2 linked regions of the Methylocaldum szegediense genome follow. The protein of the gene in region 2 binds, or shares a complex with, the protein of the main gene of each other region. Links are inferred from orthologs where the notes say so. Each region holds a gene or a part of one and is shown on either strand. Other genes may lie near its edges.

Region 1 (2,697 bases), 2.8 Mb from region 2 along the record:
CTCGGCGTGAGGCTGCGTCTGACAAACCGCCTGTACGGCTGCGTATAGCTTGGGATGATTGCCTTTGAGTTGGACCAACAGATCGCTTCCGGTGGCGATCGCGGCCTCAACTGTTTTTTGAAGATGGAGGACGTCGAGCGTGTACAGCCGCCCGGCTAGTCCCAGGGTTTCGATGAGCCGCTGGGCGGCCTGGATGTCATGGTCCTTGCCGGCATCCTCGATCAGCACCTGGCCCAGCACGATCCGCTCTCCAACGGCGAAAGCGCTCACCACCTGGGCGGCCCGGCGGTCCTCGAAGCGATTTAGGCTGCCGCGCAAGGTCTTGCCATCGCGCCTGATGGGTGTGGATGAGCTGATGAATCCGGCCGTACGAGGTCGCTCCGCTCATTACCGCCAGGATACTAAACAGCCGCAGGTGAGGGAGATCGTACCGCTTCCATTGCGCACAACGGTGATCCGCAATCGGCAGCAGGCTTTGTTTTACGGGGACAACGGTTCACTCCCTCGGCAAATCAAAACCGTTTACCCGAATTCATAAGAATTGAACAGCCCTGCATCGGGCCAAGCCAGCCGCCTCTAACCGAGCTGGAACTGGGGATGGTTCGATTGAAGCGAGAGCTCGCCGGGGCAAGCTGGAGCGCGATGTGTCAAAAAGCGGCGGCGTACCCTTCGACTTCGTTCAAGACAGGCTTTGCGAAGGAAGAGCGAAGCGAAGGATGCCGCTGCAACGTATGCGTTAATGGAAACGTTGCGACTTGAGGATCCGGTACGGCTGATGTGCCGGGTGTTCGATGTGTCCCAGAGTGGGTTCTATGCCTGGCTCAAACGGCCTCTGTCACGGCTGCCACCGACGAGACCCGGTTGGCGGTGGAGATCCAGGCTGCCCACCAGCGGACCCGGGAAACCTATAAGGAAAGCAACTCATTACGCCTGACACGTTCCAGCAGGTCAATGCCGCTAGCGAACAAGATTTCGTACAGCTGTTGTACTGACCGAAGGGTCTGCCCGAGAGTATTCACCACACGTCCGCGTGAGCGCAGGTGCAACGCATAACTTGTTGGCTTAAAGAGTCCTAAACCAGATTGGGATTCACAAATAAGAGGCATACGTTCACCGGCCTCTATCTCCACCATAACAACCAAAAAAGTAGAGATTGTTTACACTTCTTTTGACTGCGTTATAACTTACAACGCCTGCCAAAGAAAAAGTTTAAAAGATAACAATAACTTGGGAGGGTTTGTTTGGTAAATTCAGGTTGACTGGGTCTCAAAACGGAATATCGTCGTCGAAGTCGTCTATGCTGCCGAATCCCGGTTCGGGCTTCGATTCCGACGAGGGTGGCGCATAACGGTCGGCCTCCCCGCCCCGCGCGTTTGCTCCGGCAGGAGCGCTGCCGACACGGTCCAGCATTTGCATCTGATCGGCGATGATTTCGGTCGTGTAGCGATCTAGGCCATTTTTGTCCTGCCACTTACGCGTGCGCAGGCTGCCCTCGACATATATCTTGCTGCCTTTCTTCAAATATTCTCCGGCGATCTCGGCTAGTTTCCGATAGCACACGACCTGGTGCCATTCCGTGCGTTCCTGTTGTTGGCCGGTTTGCTGGTCCTTCCAGGTCTCGGTAGTGGCTAGGCGTAACGTGGTGACTGCGCCTCCGTTGGGCATGTAACGGACTTCCGGATCGGCGCCGAGGTTGCCGATGAGTATGACTTTGTTGACGCCGCGACTGGCCATATCAAGGTGTCTCCGATCGGTGGTACGGTTGAGAGTTTAAACGTATATTAGACCTGGTTCAGGTCTCGAGGTTCTAAAAAATGTATAAGCGAAAACGTTATGCCTCGCGGGCTTTGACACCAGCCGAAAAGCGCCTGGAGTTTCACGCCGCCAACTCCTGTAACAATCCATTGAGCGCCATGCGGTCGAGTTTCTCTTTGTCGATCTTCAGATAAGCGACTCCATCTTCCGCCAGGACTACGGCTTCGGCAACCCCCGGTATTTGAAGCAGTCGCCGGGACAGGCTGGAAGCTTGGTCTTGAGTCAATCCCCGTACGTTGACCATGAGACTACTCAATCCGCGCGGGGCCTTCATACCTAGCGCAACCATAAACCATAGCAAAGCGACGGCGGCGCAAAACAAGAAGACGTACGGTATCCCATAATGGCCGTAGACCCAGCCGCCACCGGCTCCGCCCACAAAAGCGCCCAGAAACTGTGCCGTGGAATAAACGCCCATGGCCGTGCCTTTGAGATCGAGCGGAGCGACCTTCGAGATCAGCGACGGGAGCATGGCCTCGAGGAGGTTGAATCCGGTGAAGAACAGGTAAAGCAGCCCGAACACGCTCCAGAAATCGTGCTGAAGCCAGGCAAAGCCGACATTCGAAACGGCGACCAGCCCGATGAAAGAGACAAATACCACTTTCATCTTGTGTCGTTTCTCCGCAAGGACCACGAAGGGGACCATGCTGGCGAGGGCAAGCGCGAATACAGGCAGATAGATGTGCCAATGCTTAGCTGTTTGGAGCTGCAGCGTATCGCGTAAAATCAAAGGGAGAACGACGAATGTCGCGGTCAGGACCAGATGTAGGCAGAAGATGCCTAGGTCCATGCGCAACAGCTCACGGTTTGCCAGAACCTCTTTCAAAGAGGCCGGTCGCACTTCCGTATCCCGGTGAAATCGGCTCACGGCGGGCGTCGGCA
Region 2 (6,093 bases):
TCTTCGGCCGGTTTCATCAAGACTTATTCCATCTCTTACACAATCCGAAGTTATCGCTAATGGTAGGCCGGGATAAGCTTGTCCTGAGTTTGTCGAAGGGCCTGTCCTGAGCGAAGTCGAAGGAGCAAAGCCTTTTCCGGCATGCGGCATGTCGACGGGCATGAACAGAATCCACGTGCTCTCAGCTTCCCTAGAACAAACCTGTGATGCGGCCATTCTCGTCCACGTCGATCGCCTCTGCCGCAGGCACCTTGGGCAGTCCCGGCATAGTCATCATGCTGCCGCAGACCGCCACAACAAACTCGGCGCCGTGAGAAGGCCGCACTTCGCGAATGGAGAGTACATGGCCGGACGGCGCACCTTTAAGATTCGGATCGTTGGAGAACGAGTACTGCGTCTTGGCGATGCATACCGGGAAGTGGCTGTATTCCTCGCTCAGCCGATCGAGCTGCTGACGGACCTTGCTGTCCGCGGTGATGTCCGACGCCCCGTATAGCTGGGTGGCGATGGTTTTGATCTTGTCCCAGAGCGGCGCACGTTCTTCGTAAAGGAATTTGAAGTTCGACTGCCCGGAGTCCACCATTTGGACAACCTCCCGCGCCAACTCTTCCGCGCCTTTCCCACCCTCGGCCCAATGCCGGCAGACGATAACCTTGGATCCTTTTTCCTCAACCTTGCGCTTGAGCAACGCAATTTCCGCATCGGTGTCCGAGGTGAAATGATTAATGGCGACGACACAAGGCAGGCCGAACCGCTGCTGCACGTTGTCGAGATGCCGCGCCAGATTGACGAAGCCAGCATCAAGAGCCTCCAGGTTTTCTTTTTGCAGTTCCTTCACCGGCACGCCGCCATGCGACTTGAGCGCCCGCACGGTCGCGACCAGCACCACGCCGTCCGGTTTTAGGCCAGCCTTGCGGCATTTGATGTCGATGAATTTCTCCGCGCCCAGATCGGCACCGAAGCCGGCTTCGGTCACAACATAATCCGCCAGTTTCAAAGCCGCCTTAGTGGCGACCACCGAGTTGCAGCCGTGGGCGATATTGGCAAAGGGTCCGCCGTGGACGAAAACTGGGTTGTTTTCCAGAGTCTGGACCAAATTCGGCCGCAGGGCATCCTTCAACAGCGCCGCCATAGCACCGTGGGCATTGAGATCGCGCGCGAAAACCGGCTTGTCGTCGAAACGGGTGTACCCCACCAGGATGTTCCCGAGCCGCTCCTTCAGCTCTTTAAGCGAGTTCGACAAGCACAGGATAGCCATCACTTCCGATGCGGCGATGATGTCGAAGCCATCCTCGCGGGCAAAGCCGTTCGCCGTCCCGCCGAGGCCGATTACGATGTCGCGCAAGGCGCGGTCATTCATGTCGATAACACGCTTCCAGGCAATCCGGCGTGGATCGAGGTTCAACCGGTTGTCGTGGTGGATGTGGTTGTCGATCATCGCTGACAGCAGGTTGTGGGCGACGCCGATGGCGTGAAAATCGCCCGTGAAATGGAGATTAATGTCCTCCATGGGCACAACCTGAGCATAGCCGCCGCCGGCTGCGCCTCCTTTGACGCCGAAACACGGCCCTAAAGCGGGCTCTCTGAGACAGATCATGGTTTTCTTACCCAGCCGGTTCAGCGCATCCCCCAAACCGACGGTTGTGGTCGTCTTACCCTCCCCTGCGGGTGTCGGGCTGATAGCTGTGACCAAGATCAACTTGCCGTTAGGCCGATCTTTGAGGCTGTCGATATAGTCCAAGGAAAGCTTGGCTTTGTAATGGCCATACGGGTCGAGATGTTCGGGCGCGATGCCTAACCGGTCTCTGGCAAGATCGATGATCGGCCGCATCTTGGCTTTTTGAGCGATTTCGATGTCGGACATGAATGCACCTTCCTATCTGTCTCGGTAGTCAATGGAGAAATCGGAAACCAAACGGGGCATCGAGCACCAGCCATGAAACGCCGTAACCGAACCCGCGAAGCTGGCTGATATTAACAAGTTGCAGGAAGCAACGCAGCAAGGAGGTGAAGTACCCCGCCATCCTTTCGGAGCGAGCGATGTCGCGCGTCGACAATGTGCTGGGCTGTACCGCTCGCTTCGGCAGGCCCGGACGCACACAGCAACCTTATCAGCGACCTGTTGGACGTCGAATGGACGTCCGTGGCCTCTTACCGGGCCTGAACGAGAGCATTTGGCGGGACTCGGCCAACTCCAGAGGTCAAAAGAGGATTTGTGCTACCCGACCGTGGGTGGTGGAGCACAGCTTCGGCTGTAGTGCCTGGTCCCAGCGCTCGAACCACGACGATGCACGGCTGGCGAAATCTCTTGGCATGCTTGCACTTTGTCGTCTTTGCCATCCTCGCGCCCGTCGGGCCGCCCCGCCCATCGTTCCAAAGTGCATAACACGCTCTAGGCGATCAGCATGACTACTTCGAGCTGGTTTCCACGGCCTGCGCCACGAATTCGCCGAACGCCCGACTGCCGTCACCGGTGGGAATCGTGGCCTCCAGCTGCAAGGTTTCGGCATCGATGACGGAAACGGAGTTACTGAACCAATTCGCGACATAGACATGCTTGCCATCGGGGTGGGCGGATATGCCTTCCGGATACTCGCCGACCTCGATAGTGGCAGTGACTTCGCCGCGGTCGACAGCGATGACCGAGACCGTGTTGTCGTATTGATTGGTCACGAACAGGCGGGTTCCTCCAGCCCCTATCGCTACCGCATACGGCCTATCCCCGACCCGGATGGTCTTCAACAACGTCATCGCCTCTGCATCGACCACGGAGACATCGTTGCTCTCGACGTTGGCGGTATAAAGACGCTCAGCCTTGGCATCCAGGGTGATACCGAAGGGATGCTTGCCGACGGCGACGGTTTTCTTGACTTCAAGATCAGCCGCGTCGATCAACGAAACCGAATCGTCGTCCCGGTTCGCGACATAGATCTTTGTCCCGTCCGGACTCACCACGACACCGGAAGGAGAACGCCCTACCGGAACTTGCTTCAGAACCTTCAAGCTTTCGAGGTCTAGTACCGAAAGGTAGTGTCCGTACCAATCGGCCACATAAGCCCGCGTCCCGGTGGGATCGACCGCGATACCCACAGGCCCTTCACCCAATGACACGGTGGCGATCACATTTTGCGTGCGGCCATCCAGAACGGTCACGTCCTTACTGCCAGGGTTGGTGACGCAAATCTTGGCGCCGTTCCGGCTGACGGCGACACCGGCGGGTTCTGATCCGACTTTGACGGCTTTGACGACAGTTCCGGTAGCTGTATCGATCACCGATACGCTGTTGTCCTTCTGGTTAGTGATATAGGCGTAGGGTTCGGCGAAAACATCGCCTATAAAGACAAATAGAAGAGCGGTGACACAGGTCACCGCTTTCGCCCGACTTACCCAATCAAGAAGGCTCGCCATCTTATTTCTTCTCGGCAACGGCTTTGAGATTCGCAAGCCCTTCCTTGTAAATCTTCGTAACTGCGTTGACAGCGGCTTCGTCATTTTGATCCGGCGGCGGATTATTGTTCATGAAACTCCGATAAAACGCGCCGCTCCATTCCACCTTCGAACCTCCGGCGGGATTTGGTTCGACTTTGATGGTGGATGAGTAATTGGCCACCGGCAGATCCTTCGGGTCAACTTCCGTGATTTTGTATTGCATGGTCATCTTGTCAGCATCATAGCTTTTCAGTTCCTCCTTGATCACGCCGCCGCTTTTCAACTTCAGCTCACGGGTCGCCCCTTTCTCGGTTCCGCCTTGTGCCGAGGTGCTTTCGACCACCGGCAACCAATTCTGAAGATTCCCCCAGTCGCCGACCAGCGCCCAAACCGCATCCGGCGTGGCGTTAATTTCGATGGTTTCGGTAACTTTCTGACGGGTCGGACCGTGAGCGTCTGCCAGTCCGGCCCACAGCAACGGCAGAGCGGCGACAAATGACAAGAGTTTTTTCATCAATTTCTCCTGGTGCAAATGAACAAAGCCAGAAGTATAAGGCAAATCGCTCGTCGGCTAGGAGATAATTTCCCGCGCGTACTCCCTGAGGTTCTTGAGGATTTCCCGATCCTTGGCGGATAGGTCTGGAGACGCTTCCAGCGCTTCGATTCGCGCTAGATACTCGTTCAGCACGATGCTCCCCCCACATCCCTCGACCGTCAGCCGCCGGATACGATACGCTTCCCAGCGTGCAGTTTCTTCTGGTGTCAGGGTCTCCGGAAAGTTTCTGGCCCGGTAACGAAAAAGCAGTTCCGGAAGACGCGCATCCTCGAAGCTCGGCTGCGCCCGAGCCAATTCGTCTGGGGTGAGACCACGCAGCCATTTCAAGACGGCGCGGTCCGCATCTCCCAGGAAGCCGTCGTACAACATGAGATCGGGATCATCGGTATCCGTCTCCGGGCCATTGTAGGTCATGGCTTCTCGAATCTTTTTCGGCAAGGTCCATTCCCGTTTCAGTCGGTCGAGGTGGCGGTTGCAGCGGTCTAGGTCGATTTGCAGCCGCTCCGTATCCTGAGACCGCAGGGCCGTTAGCGGCGCGATAACCGGGCATTTGTTCAGATGCACCGTTTTCAGCGCGATGCGTTCGACGCCGGGCGGGAGTTTCGAGGCTGGGGTAAACAGCCGCTCCCGGAGATCTTCTGCATTCAAATCGATGAGCGGCGTGGGATCGACGGAAAGGTCGTAAACGACTACCCCATTCGGATTTCGAGGATGTCTCGCGAGCGCGACCACGACCGCGAGACAATATCGGTCGGAAGCATATTTCTCCGAAACATGCAGAACCGGCTGCATAGCGCCGAAGCGCAGCAATTCGAAAGCCTCTCGCTTGCCCCGGTTGGCAAAAACGAAGTTGAAAAGTTTGGGCTGGCGCTCGCGCACTAAGCGCGCTACCGCAATGGTAGCGCGAACATCGGCCAAGGCATCGTGCGCGTTCTCGTGTTGAATGCCGTTGGCGACTGTAAGCGCCTCCAATCGCAGACTGGGTTTGCCCGATCCGTCAACCGGCCATTCGATGCCCTCCGGCCGGAGTGCTCGAGTCAAGCGCAACATATCGATGATATCCCAGCGGGAATTACCGTTGCGCCATTCTCGCTCGTAAGGGTCGAACAAGTTGCGGTAAAGACAGTGCCGGGTCACTTCGTCGTCGAAGCGAATGTTGTTATAGCCAGCGACGCAGGTCCCCGGCACTGAGAACTGCTCGTGAATCCTGGTTATGAATTCCGCCTCCTTGAGACCCCGTTCGGCGGCCATTTGCGGCGTTATGCCCGTAATCAGGCAGGCTTCGGGTACGGGCAGTACGTCACGCGCCGGCTTGCAGAAAAGAGTTACAGGTTCGCCGATCGGATTCAGTTCCAGATCGGTTCGAATTCCCGCGAATTGCGCCGGTCGGTCCCGCCGGGGATCGGTCCCGAAGGTTTCGTAATCGTACCAATAGAGGGAACAACAAGACGACATGTGCCGAATGGTCCTTGGCGATCTATCCGTCCGACAGGAGAACGTCGATCGCCAAAGTATTGATCGCCATCCGACACATCGCTATCTGCGAGAAAAGATGGTCGGCAGTTTATCGCTACCAGATTGGGGGGATTGAGGTGCCGATCGGTCAAGAGTTTTCCGCCATGGCTTCCAGCTTTCGCCGTTTTTCGCATTTCTGCGCGCAGATGCATTCGCCGTTGTTCACGCCTCCGCAGGTGCCCTTGATGGAGCCCCGCCCGAACATGACGCCGATCGCCATAAAGAAAACAACGGCAGCCATCACCGCAAAAGTAATCAGAAACAATGTCATCGTTCGCCTCGCCTAATTCGGTAAAGATGATCTAGGGGCAAGAGCCCGCCGACGATTGCGTCGGAGAACTTTACCTCAAACTATGTTCGTCGACTTTACTACGTTTTCGGAAAAAGAAAAGCGGGGGCGTCATGGAACGCCTCCCGCCCTCTCTTTCCGAGAACAGCGAATGAATTAACCGCCGAAATCGTCCAGCATGATGTTTTCCCTCTCGACGCCAATATCTTCCAGCATCTTGATTACGGCGGTGTTCATCATAGGCGGTCCGCAAAGATAGTATTCACAATCTTCGGGTGCCGGGTGGTTCTTCAGGTAGTTCTCG

Evidence for each region.
Region 1: the proteins of sbcB (region 2) and ssb are in contact, whole or in part, in a crystal structure (PDB 3C94), measured with the Escherichia coli proteins. The link is inferred for Methylocaldum szegediense from one-to-one orthologs.

The regions. Positions count from the first base shown.
Region 1 is NZ_OX458333.1:4,070,659-4,073,355, forward strand. It holds ssb (single-stranded DNA-binding protein), read right to left. Parts: upstream 1,735-2,697; coding sequence 1,267-1,734; downstream 1-1,266. Other genes in the region: QEN43_RS17645 (ISAs1 family transposase), read right to left, coding at 1-357; QEN43_RS17660 (MFS transporter), read right to left, coding at 1,877-2,697. UniProt on the Escherichia coli protein: Plays an important role in DNA replication, recombination and repair. Binds to ssDNA and to an array of partner proteins to recruit them to their sites of action during DNA metabolism. Acts as a sliding platform that migrates on DNA via reptation.
Region 2 is NZ_OX458333.1:1,294,926-1,301,018, reverse strand. Bases 3,221-6,093 are described here. They hold sbcB (exodeoxyribonuclease I), read right to left. Parts: upstream 5,441-6,093; coding sequence 4,001-5,440; downstream 3,221-4,000. Other genes in these bases: nqrF (NADH:ubiquinone reductase (Na(+)-transporting) subunit F), read right to left, coding at 5,946-6,093; QEN43_RS05435 (hypothetical protein), read left to right, coding at 5,455-5,787; QEN43_RS05445 (SRPBCC family protein), read right to left, coding at 3,410-3,943; QEN43_RS05450 (YncE family protein), read right to left, coding at 3,221-3,408. Outside these bases: QEN43_RS05455 (formate--tetrahydrofolate ligase), read right to left, coding at 191-1,864; more of QEN43_RS05450, read right to left, coding at 2,410-3,220. UniProt on the Escherichia coli protein: Degrades single-stranded DNA (ssDNA) in a highly processive manner.